3 regions of the Planomonospora antibiotica genome follow, and region 1 is predicted to be linked to each of the others. Evidence: predicted binding sites of a transcription regulator. Region 1 holds the regulator's gene; each other region holds the start of a gene.
What was found. The regulator LexA, encoded in region 1, represses DNA repair genes until DNA is damaged. The targets are predictions, from matches to a motif close to TCGAACANNTGTTCGA.
Positions count from the first base shown of each region.

Region 2: IEZ06_RS08015 (enoyl-CoA hydratase family protein) is a predicted target of LexA. The motif match lies at 1,504-1,519, and genes of this name have one in related genera.
Region 3: recA (recombinase RecA) is a predicted target of LexA. The motif match lies at 1,385-1,400, and genes of this name have one in related genera.

Region 1 covers NZ_BMQE01000008.1:118,325-121,594, forward strand. The annotation lists gene IEZ06_RS10235 (MalY/PatB family protein) at 1-893, opposite strand, end outside; gene lexA (transcriptional repressor LexA) at 1,008-1,718, opposite strand; gene nrdR (transcriptional regulator NrdR) at 2,816-3,270, shown strand, end outside.
Region 2 covers NZ_BMQE01000006.1:162,410-165,679, reverse strand. The annotation lists gene IEZ06_RS08025 (AMP-binding protein) at 1-103, shown strand, start outside; gene IEZ06_RS08020 (SDR family oxidoreductase) at 503-1,405, opposite strand; gene IEZ06_RS08015 (enoyl-CoA hydratase family protein) at 1,534-2,286, shown strand; gene IEZ06_RS08010 (CoA transferase subunit A) at 2,393-3,270, shown strand, end outside.
Region 3 covers NZ_BMQE01000010.1:186,175-189,444, reverse strand. The annotation lists gene recX (recombination regulator RecX) at 1-103, opposite strand, end outside; gene recA (recombinase RecA) at 169-1,275, opposite strand; gene IEZ06_RS12555 (hypothetical protein) at 1,561-1,836, shown strand; gene IEZ06_RS12550 (DUF3046 domain-containing protein) at 1,954-2,148, opposite strand; gene IEZ06_RS12545 (VOC family protein) at 2,202-2,690, opposite strand; gene IEZ06_RS12540 (pyridoxal phosphate-dependent decarboxylase family protein) at 2,963-3,270, opposite strand, start outside.

The DNA of each region.
Region 1 (3,270 bases):
CGGGCGAGCACCGCCCTGACCTCCTCCAGCCAGCCGTCCCCGCGCGTCCAGGCCGCGACGGTCGCGTCGACCCCGAACACATGGGCCGCGCCGTACATGTGCCTGGGCTGGGCGGCCATGGCGGCGCGCAGGGCGGGCGGCCCGAAGTGCGCCACGGAGCAGCGGATGCCGCCCAGGTTGAAGGCCTTGGTGGCGGAGGTCAGCGTGACGGTCCGCTCCGGCAGCAGGGTGGCGAAGGGGACGTGCGCGGACGGGGCGTGGGTCAGGTCGGCGTGGATCTCGTCGGAGACGACGAGCAGATCGTGGCGTTCGGCCAGCTCGGCGAGGACCGTCAGCTCCTCGCGGGTGAACGAGCGCCCGGTCGGGTTCTGCGGGTTGACCAGCAGCAGCACCCGGCAGCGGCCCTCGGCGAGCCGGGCGGCCAGGGCGTCGGCGTCGAAGCCCCAGGAGTCGCCCACGGGCTCCATCGGGATCGGGAGCGGCGGCCGGCCCATCTCGGCGAGCGTCTCCAGGAAGGGCGGGTAGGTCGGGACGTGCAGCGCCACCGCGTCGCCGGGCCGGGTGGCGACGTGCAGGACGACCTGGAGGGCCTGGTTGATGTCGGTGAAGGAGCGCACGTGCGCCGGATCGGCGCGCCAGCCGTGCCGCTGCTCCATCCGTGCGGCGAAGACCTCCGCCAGCGGGCCGTCCCCGAGCTGGTCGAGCCAGGCGGGATAACCGAGGTCGCCGTGGATCCGGCGGGCCAGGGCCTCCCGTACGGCGGGGGCGACCGGGAAGTCCATGTCCGCGACCCACGCGGGGATCACCCCGGGCTCGGCGAGGGACCACTTCGCCCCGTCGCGGGTGGTCAGGCTCTCCAACGTCAGATCGTTCAGATCGGATATGTCGCTCACCGCCCCAGCCTAGGCCGGGGCGGTGAGCGGCGCGGAGAACGTGGCCCGGGGCGCGCGAACCGGGCGGGCCCGGGGCCCCCGGCCGTGCGGCCTTCACCGGGCGGAGCCCGTGACTCAGAGCTTGCGGAGGACCGCCACGACCTTGCCGAGGACGGTCGCCTCGTCGCCCGGGATCGGGTCGTAGTTGGGGTTGTGCGGGACCAGCCAGACGTGGCCGTCCTTGCGCTTGAAGGTCTTGACCGTGGCCTCGCCGTCGATCATCGCCGCGACGATGTCGCCGCTGTCGGCGACCGGCTGCTGGCGCACGACCACCCAGTCGCCGTTGGCGATGGCAGCGTCGATCATCGAGTCGCCGGTCACCTGGAGCAGGAAGAGCGTGCCCTCGCCGACGAGCTGCTTGGGCAGGGCGAAGACGTCCTCGATGCTCTCCTCGGCGAGGATGGGGCCACCGGCGGCGATCCGGCCGACCAGGGGGACGTAGGAGGCCGTCGGACGGTTGACGGGCGCCTCGTCGGCGCCCGCGTCGGGGTCCACCCAGAGCACGGGCTCGCCGGGCAGACGGACCTCAAGCGCGCGGGGGCGGTGCGGGTCGCGCCGCAGATAGCCCTTGCGCTGCAACGCCGTCAGCTGGTGGGAGACACTGGAGGTGCTGGTGAGCTGCACCGCCTCGCCGATCTCGCGCATCGACGGCGGGTATCCCCGCTGCTGCACGGAATCACGGATGACCTCGAGGATCCTGCGCTGCCTGGGGGTGAGGCCGAGGGAGTCACGCCTGCGCACCGCCAGGTCACTGACGGCCGCACCGTTCTCTTTGCGCTCGCTCATGCGATCTCCTCGCCTCCCGGTCTGTATTCCTCATGTCGCACACAGCGACCGTACCGCCGTCGAAGATCATCTTCAAACAATTGTTCGAGTCTTCCTCGAAATCGGCGACGGCGTGGTGTACAACATCGTACGGGAGTTCGATCGACACGGTGTTCGATTCACCGATCTTTCTTCGACCTGTGTTCGGCCAGGCCGGGGCGACGGGAGGGCCATGGAGGCGACCACGCGGACGGGGCGGTCCCGGCGGGGGCGGGCTGCGGGGCAGGCCACGGGGCGGACGGCGGGGCAGCCCCGGCCGCACCTGCGGCTGATCGAGGGCGGAAGGGCGCGTCTCCGGGCGGCGGACGGCGGCCGCCCGCGGGCGGCGGGTGAGGGGCGTCCGGGGAGTGCGGGCGAAGTCCGTCCGCGACCGGCTGCGGCGGGCGGGGGGCGGTCGCGCCCGGCCCCGGGCGGCCGGGCGCGCCGGAGGCCGGGGGCCGGGCGGAGGGCGGAGGCGCGCCGAGGGGTCCGCAACCCCGTCGCGCCGCCTCTCCGGCTCACCCGCAGAGGCCGGGGCGCGGCGGTGGCCGCGCTGCTCCTGGCCGCCCTCGTCGCCCTCTGGATGATCGCCCGCCTCGTTCCCGTGTAGAGAGCGAAGGCCGCGGGATTCCCGCGGACCGTGCCCGCCGACGGTTCCGTGCGGCGGAGCTGCGGCGCCGGGCCGCGTCCGCTCCGTGACCTGGTGCGGGAGCGCACCGGACCGCGCCCCGCCCGTGACACCGTGCGCGGGATCCACGCCGGGCCGTACCCGGCCGGTCGCTGCGCGTGCGGGACTCCGGCCTGCCCGGACGGGCGGCCCGGAGGGCGGGGCGGCGACGACACGCCCGGGTGGCGCCCCTGATCAGCGCCTTCACTCGGGACACTCCGATCAACTTGCGTTCATCGTCGCGCACTTCTACGGTTGCACCACAACATCTAGTGGCACCACCCACCCCGTTTCACCATAAGTTGTGTTTCTGTTACCGCACCTCACCTTCGCGGGTGAACGGGTGCGGGCATTCCGCATGGAATGACACGGGGCGTGTGGGGCAGGTGAGCCGGTCAGGGAGGCGACGCACGTGCACTGTCCGTTCTGCCGCCATCCTGACACGCGGGTCATCGACAGCCGCTCCACGGAGGACGGCGGGGCCATCCGCCGCAGGCGCACATGCCCGAAGTGCGGGCGCAGGTTCACCACGCAGGAGACGGTCCTGCTGATGGTGAGCAAGCGCAGCGGGGTGACGGAGCCGTTCTTCCGGGAGAAGGTGATCGCCGGGGTCCGGCGGGCGTGCCAGGGACGGCCCGTCAGCGAGGACTCCCTGGCGCAGCTGGGCCAGCGGGTCGAGGAGAGCATCCGGGCGACCGGATCCGCCGAGATCCCCGCCCACGAGGTCGGGCTGGCGATCCTGGGTCCGCTCCGCGAGCTGGACGAGGTCGCCTACCTCCGCTTCGCCTCCGTCTACCGGGGGTTCGAGACGCTGGCCGACTTCGAGGCCGAGATCAGGCAGCTGCGGGCGGACCGCTCCGCCCCGCA
Region 2 (3,270 bases), on a different contig from region 1:
TTTCAAGGTGCCCCGGGAGGTGCTCGTCGTCGACGGCCTGCCGCGCAACGCGGCGGGGAAGGTGCACAAGGCCGCGCTCCCCGGCGGTCCGGCGGAGTCGTGAGCTGCCGAGGCGCCACCGGCGGCTGAGCCTCGCGGGCGAGGACGGCGGCCAGGAGAGCCGGAGCCGTCCGGACCCCGCCGGTCCGCAGGGCGGCTCACCGCTGACGGCGTCCCTGAGCGCTTCCTGTGCCCGGGTGCCTCTCCCCAGGACCCGGGCACAGGAAGCGCGGCCTGCAGAGCAGCAGAACCGCAGCGGAAAGCGGCGCCGGTGTTCGCGATCGGGCCGCCGGACGATTGTGCCGGACCGGTCCGGCGGGGCGCGTCCGGCGCCGGATTGAAAAACCGTCTGCGACTTCCGCGGTACACGGCTACCGCGGAAGTCGCAGGAGCCTCCACGCAGTCCGTTCCCGAAAGCATCGCCGCCACCGGTAGCACCCCTCCGGTGGCGGCACCCCGGCGCTCAGACCCCGTAGACGGGCTCGGGGGCGGCGGCGTCGGCCAGCAGGCCGGTGATCACCGGGCCGAGGTCGGCGGCCTCCCAGCGGGCGCCGTTGTCGGAGGCCGGGCCGTGCCGGAAGCCCTCCATCACGCAGATCCGGCCGCCCTCGACCTCGAAGACGCGCCCCGTCACCCCTCGCGACCCGGCCGAGGCGAGCCAGGCCACCAGGGGTGAGACGTTCTCCGGGGCCATCGCGTCGAAGGAGCCGTCCCGCGGGGCCGTCATCGTCGCGGCGAAGACCCGCTCGGTCATCCGGGTCCGGGCGGCCGGGGCGATCGCGTTGACGGTCACGCCGTACCGGGCCAGCTCGGCGGCGGCCACCAGGGTGAGGCCCGCGATGCCCGCCTTGGCCGCGGCGTAGTTGCCCTGCCCCACACTGCCGAGCAGGCCCGCCCCGGACGAGGTGTTGACCACCCTGGCGTCCACCGGCCGGCCCGCCTTGGACTCGGCCCGCCAGTGCAGCCCGGCGTGCTTGAGCGGCAGGAAGTGGCCCCTGAGGTGGACCCGCACCACCGCGTCCCACTCCTCCTCCGACAGGTTCACCAGCATGCGGTCGCGGAGGAAGCCCGCGTTGTTGACCAGCACGTCCAGTCGGCCGTACGCCTCCAGGGCGGTCTCCACCAGGCGCCGGGCCCCGCCGCCGTCGGCGACGTCGGAGCAGTCGGCCACCGCCTCGCCGCCCAGCGCGCGGATCTCCTCGGCCACCCGCCGGGCGGGGCTCTCCGACCCGCCCTCCCCGGCGGCGCTCACGCCGAGGTCGTTGACCACGACCCTGGCGCCCTGCCGGGCGAGCTCCAGGGCGTGCGCGCGGCCGAGGCCGCGCCCGGCCCCGGTGACGACGGCGACGCGGTCCTTGCAGATCATCGTCGGCTCTCCTCAGCGGTGACGGCGGGGCGGAAGGGCCGGCCCGCCTCCCCGCGAACTCGGGGAGGCGGTCACGCCGTTCCTTTGCTACCTTAATTTCTAACAAATGTTTGGTGGAAAGGCAGCCTATGGGAATCTCCACCAGGAAGCACGGCGACGGCGTCCGCGAGATCGTCGTGGACGTCCCCCCGGTCAACGCCCTGCCGGTGCAGGCCTGGTTCGAGCTGGCGGAGGCCGTGCGGGAGGCAGGGGGCGACGCCGGGAGCCGGGTCGTGGTGCTCCGCGCGGAGGGCCGGGGCTTCAACGCCGGGGTGGACATCAAGGAGATGCAGGCCGCCTCCGGGTTCGAGGCGCTGGTGGGCGCCAACCGCGGCTGCCACGCGGCGTTCGCGGCCGTCTACGGGTGCGAGGTGCCGGTCATCGCGGCCGTGCACGGGTTCTGCCTGGGCGGCGGCGTCGGCCTGGCGGGCAACGCCGACATCGTGGTCGCCGCCGAGGACGCCTACTTCGGCCTGCCCGAGGTGGAGCGGGGCGCGCTCGGAGCCGCCACCCACCTGGCCCGCCTCGTCCCCCAGCACCTGATGCGCGCGATGGTCTACACCTGCCGGAACGTCACGGCGGCCGAGCTGCACGCGTTCGGCTCGGTGCTGGCGGTCGCGCCCGCCGATCGGCTCCGCGAGACCGCCTTCGAGGTCGCCGCGCAGATCGCCGCCAAGGACCCCTACGTGATCCGCCGGGCCAAGGAGTCGCTGAACGGCATCGACCCGGTCGACGTCAACCGCAGCTACCGCTTCGAGCAGGGCTTCACCTTCGAGCTCAACCTGATGGGCGCCGGCGACCGGCACCGCGCCGCCTTCGTCACCGAGAGGGCGCGGGGATGACGGGCTCCCGGGAGCGGGCCCGGCGCGGCGGGCGGGACGGCCGACGGGGGGACGGAGCCGTCCGTGGAGCGGGGGAGGAGCGGTGAGCGCGCCGATGAGCAAGGTGATGACGGCCGAGGAGGTCGTCGCCTCGCTGGAGAGCGGCATGACGGTCGGCATCGGCGGCTGGGGCTCGCGGCGCAAGCCGATGGCCCTGGTCCGCGCGGTCTGCCGGTCCGCCCTGAAGGACCTGACGATCGTGTCGTACGGCGGGCCCGACGTGGGCCTGCTCTGCGCCGCGGGCAAGGTCCGCCGGGTGGTCGCCCCCTTCGTGACGCTCGACTCGGTCCCCCTGGAACCGAACTTCCGGGCCGCCCGGCAGAACGGGACGGTCCGGCTCACCGAGTACGACGAGGGCATGTTCATGTTCGGCCTGCTCGCCGCGGCGCACCGGCTGCCGTTCCTGCCGACCCGCGCCGGGCTCGGCTCGGACGTCATGCGGGTCAACCCGGAGCTGCGCACGGTCCGCTCGCCGTACGACGCCGCGGGGAGGCCGTACGGCGCCGCCGGGGAGGGCCCGGGGGAGGACACGGGGGCGGACGCGGAGGGGAGCGCGGAAGGGAACGCGGAGGGGGAGGGCGAGGAGCTGGTCGCGGTGCCGGCGCTGACGCTGGACGCGGCTCTGATCCACCTGGACCGGGCCGACACCCGCGGCAACGGCCGGTACCTCGGTCCCGACCCCTACCTGGACGACCTGTTCGCCAAGGCCGCCGCCCGCACCTATCTGAGCTGCGAGCGGCTGGTGGACCCGGGTGAGCCGGCCGGGCCGCCGCAGACGCTGCTGGTCAGCCGGATGCACGTGGCCGGAGTGGTGGAGGCTCCGGACGGCGCCCACTTCACCGAGTGCGGGGACCGCGGCCGCGACGAGGCCTTCCAGCGGCACTACGCGGCCTCGGCCGCGGCCCCGGAGGCGTGGGCGGCCTTCACCGGCCGGTTCCTGTCCGG
Region 3 (3,270 bases), on a different contig from region 1:
CGCGCCGGCCCGTCCGGGCGGGACCGGGCTCGGGCCGGTCAGGCCAGGCCCCCCAGTCTCCCGGTCCGGTCTCACCGACCGGACCGGAGTCAGGTCCCGTCACCGGTCGCCTCCAGTGTGGAGGCCCCGGTCTTCAGGCCGAGGTCCTTGACCATCCCTCGGCCCGGATCAGGCGTCACCGGGCTTGGCCGCGGCGGCCGCCTTGGAGCCCCGGCCGGAGGCGGCGGGAGCCGCCGGAGCCGCGGGGGCGGCGGGCGGCGGGGTGGCGGGGGCGTCCACCCGCGGGCCGACGCCGAGCTTCTCCTTGATCTTCTTCTCGATCTCGTTCGCCGTGTCGGGGTGGTTGCGCAGGAAGTTGCGGGCGTTCTCCTTGCCCTGGCCGAGCTGGTCGCCCTCGTAGGTGTACCAGGCGCCGGACTTGCGGACGAAGCCGTGCTCGACGCCCATGTCGATCAGGCCGCCCTCACGGGAGATGCCGACGCCGTACAGGATGTCGAAGTCGGCCACCCGGAAGGGCGGGGCCATCTTGTTCTTGACGACCTTCACCCGGGTGCGGTTGCCGACCGCCTCGGTGCCGTCCTTCAGCGTCTCGATGCGGCGGATGTCGAGACGGACCGAGGCGTAGAACTTCAGCGCCTTTCCACCGGTCGTGGTCTCGGGCGAGCCGAACATGACGCCGATCTTCTCGCGGAGCTGGTTGATGAAGATCGCGGTGGTGCCGGTGCTGTTGAGCGCGCCGGCGACCTTGCGCAGGGCCTGCGACATCAGGCGGGCCTGGAGGCCGACGTGGCTGTCGCCCATCTCGCCCTCGATCTCGGCCTTGGGCACCAGGGCCGCGACCGAGTCGATGACCAGCAGGTCGACGGCGCCCGACCGGATCAGCATGTCGGCGATCTCCAGCGCCTGCTCGCCGGTGTCGGGCTGGGAGACGAGCAGCGCGTCGGTGTCGACGCCCAGCTTCTTGGCGTAATCCGGGTCGAGGGCGTGCTCGGCGTCGATGAACGCGGCGATGCCGCCCGCGCGCTGGGCGTTGGCCACCGCGTGCAGCGCGACGGTGGTCTTACCGGAGGACTCCGGGCCGTAGATCTCGACGATGCGACCGCGCGGGAGCCCGCCGATGCCGAGCGCGACGTCGAGGGAGATGGATCCGGTCGGGATCACTTCGATGGGTGCGCGGGTCTCGTCGCCGAGACGCATGACGGAGCCCTTGCCGAACTGCCGCTCGATCTGAGCGAGCGCGGTCTCGAGCGCCTTCTCGCGGTCGTTAGCTGCCACTGGGAGCCCCCTGGAGGGTTGTGGGTCGGATCGGTGTTGCCAGAAAGCTACGGGGTGCCACCGACATTTTCCGGAGAGCACGCCACTAGGGCTGACCCGTCCAATATAGCCGAACGGCTGTTCGATCGAGGCTCGACCGCATCACCCGTCCCACCGGAGCACGGCCCCCCGCCGCGCCGCCGCCCGCTCCCCCGGGTGACATTCCCGGGCATTCCGTCAGACCTGTTGTGACCCGGCTGACCTGGGGGAATCCTGGAGCGAAAACGAACCAGAAGGTGCTTCCGCGTGACCGATACGTTCAGCAGGCAACGCCTGGCCCACCTCGAGTCCCTGTCCGCGGAGCTCCCCGGGCGGGGGCTGGTCGGCCGCATGCTCGGAGGCGGCGATCCCGTGCTGTGGGTGTGGCACCCCGGCACCGGGAGGCAGACGATCGTCTTCGCCACCCCCGCCCAGGACGGCTGGCTCTTCCTGTGGTCCCCCAGCGGCCAGGAGGGCACCGGTGATCCGGCCCACGCGGCCGGGCTGATCGGCAAGTCGCTGGAGGAGGCCCCCGACCCCTGAGCCCGGCGGCGCGGAGCCGGTCACCGGAAGAAGAGGGGGCGTCCTTCACGGGAGCGGACGCCCCGTCCGGGCCTCGGCCGGCTCCGTCCGCCGCGCGGCCGGGGATCGGCCGCCGCCCTACCGCAGCCGGGAGTCGACGCTCACCACTCCGCAGACCGCGTGCCAGACCTCCTTGGCCGCGATGCCGTCGGCCAGCGCCTGGGCCACCGTGCGGCCGCCCAGCTCCGCGATGACGTAGTCGCGGGCCCACGACTCGGCGTAGGGATCACCGAAGTGCAGCTTCATCCGGTTCCAGAAATCCGACAGGCGCATCCCTCCAGTATGGATCCCCGGGGGACGTGACCGGACTGCGACGGGATCCGTCCTCAGATGACGTGGGAGCCGTACATCTCGCCGAGGGGGTCGGCGAGCAGCTCCAGGCGCGTCCCGTCGGGGTCGCGGAAGTAGATCGAGGCGCCGCTCTCGATCTGGTGCGGCACGCCCGCGGCCTCCAGCCTGCCCCGCAGCCGCTCCCACGTCGACGGGTCCACCGAGATCGCGATGTGGTGGAGGCCGCCGAGGACCTCCGCGTAGGGGGCGAGGTCCAGGCCGGGGAAGTCGAAGAAGGCCAGCAGGTTGCCGTTGCCGATGTCGAAGAAGAAGTGGTTGGAACCCCGGTAGTCGCGGTTCTCGAAGATCTCGGTGAGGGGGAACTCCAGGAGGTCCTGGTAGAAGGCGATCGTCCGCTCGGCGTCGGAGCAGATCAGGGCGAAGTGGTGCATCCCCCGGGCGCTGCTGGGCGGGCGGTGCGCCCGCAGGTGCTCGGCCCTGATCCGCTCACGCGCCGTCTCGATCGCCGGATAGTCGATGCTCATCGCCTGACCCATCATCTCCGTGTGCCGGTTGCCCGCCGTGCCGTGTCTGAGCTATCTCTCCGTACCGGGAGTGGCTCAACCTTTCCGGACCGTCATGCCACCGTCACTCCCGCCCGTCACTCCGGGCCGTCCCGTCCCGGCGGATCACGGCCGTCACACCGCGGAGACCGCCGCCGGTCCGGCGTCGCGGCCCCGCGCCGCCCGGCCGTCACGCCGTCACCCCGTCACGCCGTCACGCCGTCACGCCGTCACGCCGTCACGCCGTCACGCCGTCACGCCATGGTGGCGAGGATCTCCTCCACGATCTCCATGGACGTGCCCGGGTGCAGGAACGCGAACCGGGCGACGGTCTCGCCCTCCCACCCGGTCGGGGTGACGAAGCCGATCTGCCCGGCGAGCAGCCGCTCGGACCACTCGTGGTAGTCCTGCGCGGTCCACCCGGTCCGGCGGAACAGCACCGCCGACAGCTCCGGTTCGCGGATCAGCTCCAGGTGCGGGGTCCCGTCGATCAGCCGCGCGGTGTCGCGGGCCAGGGAGAGGCCCTTCTCTACGGCCTCGGTGTAGGCGTCCGTGCCGTTGA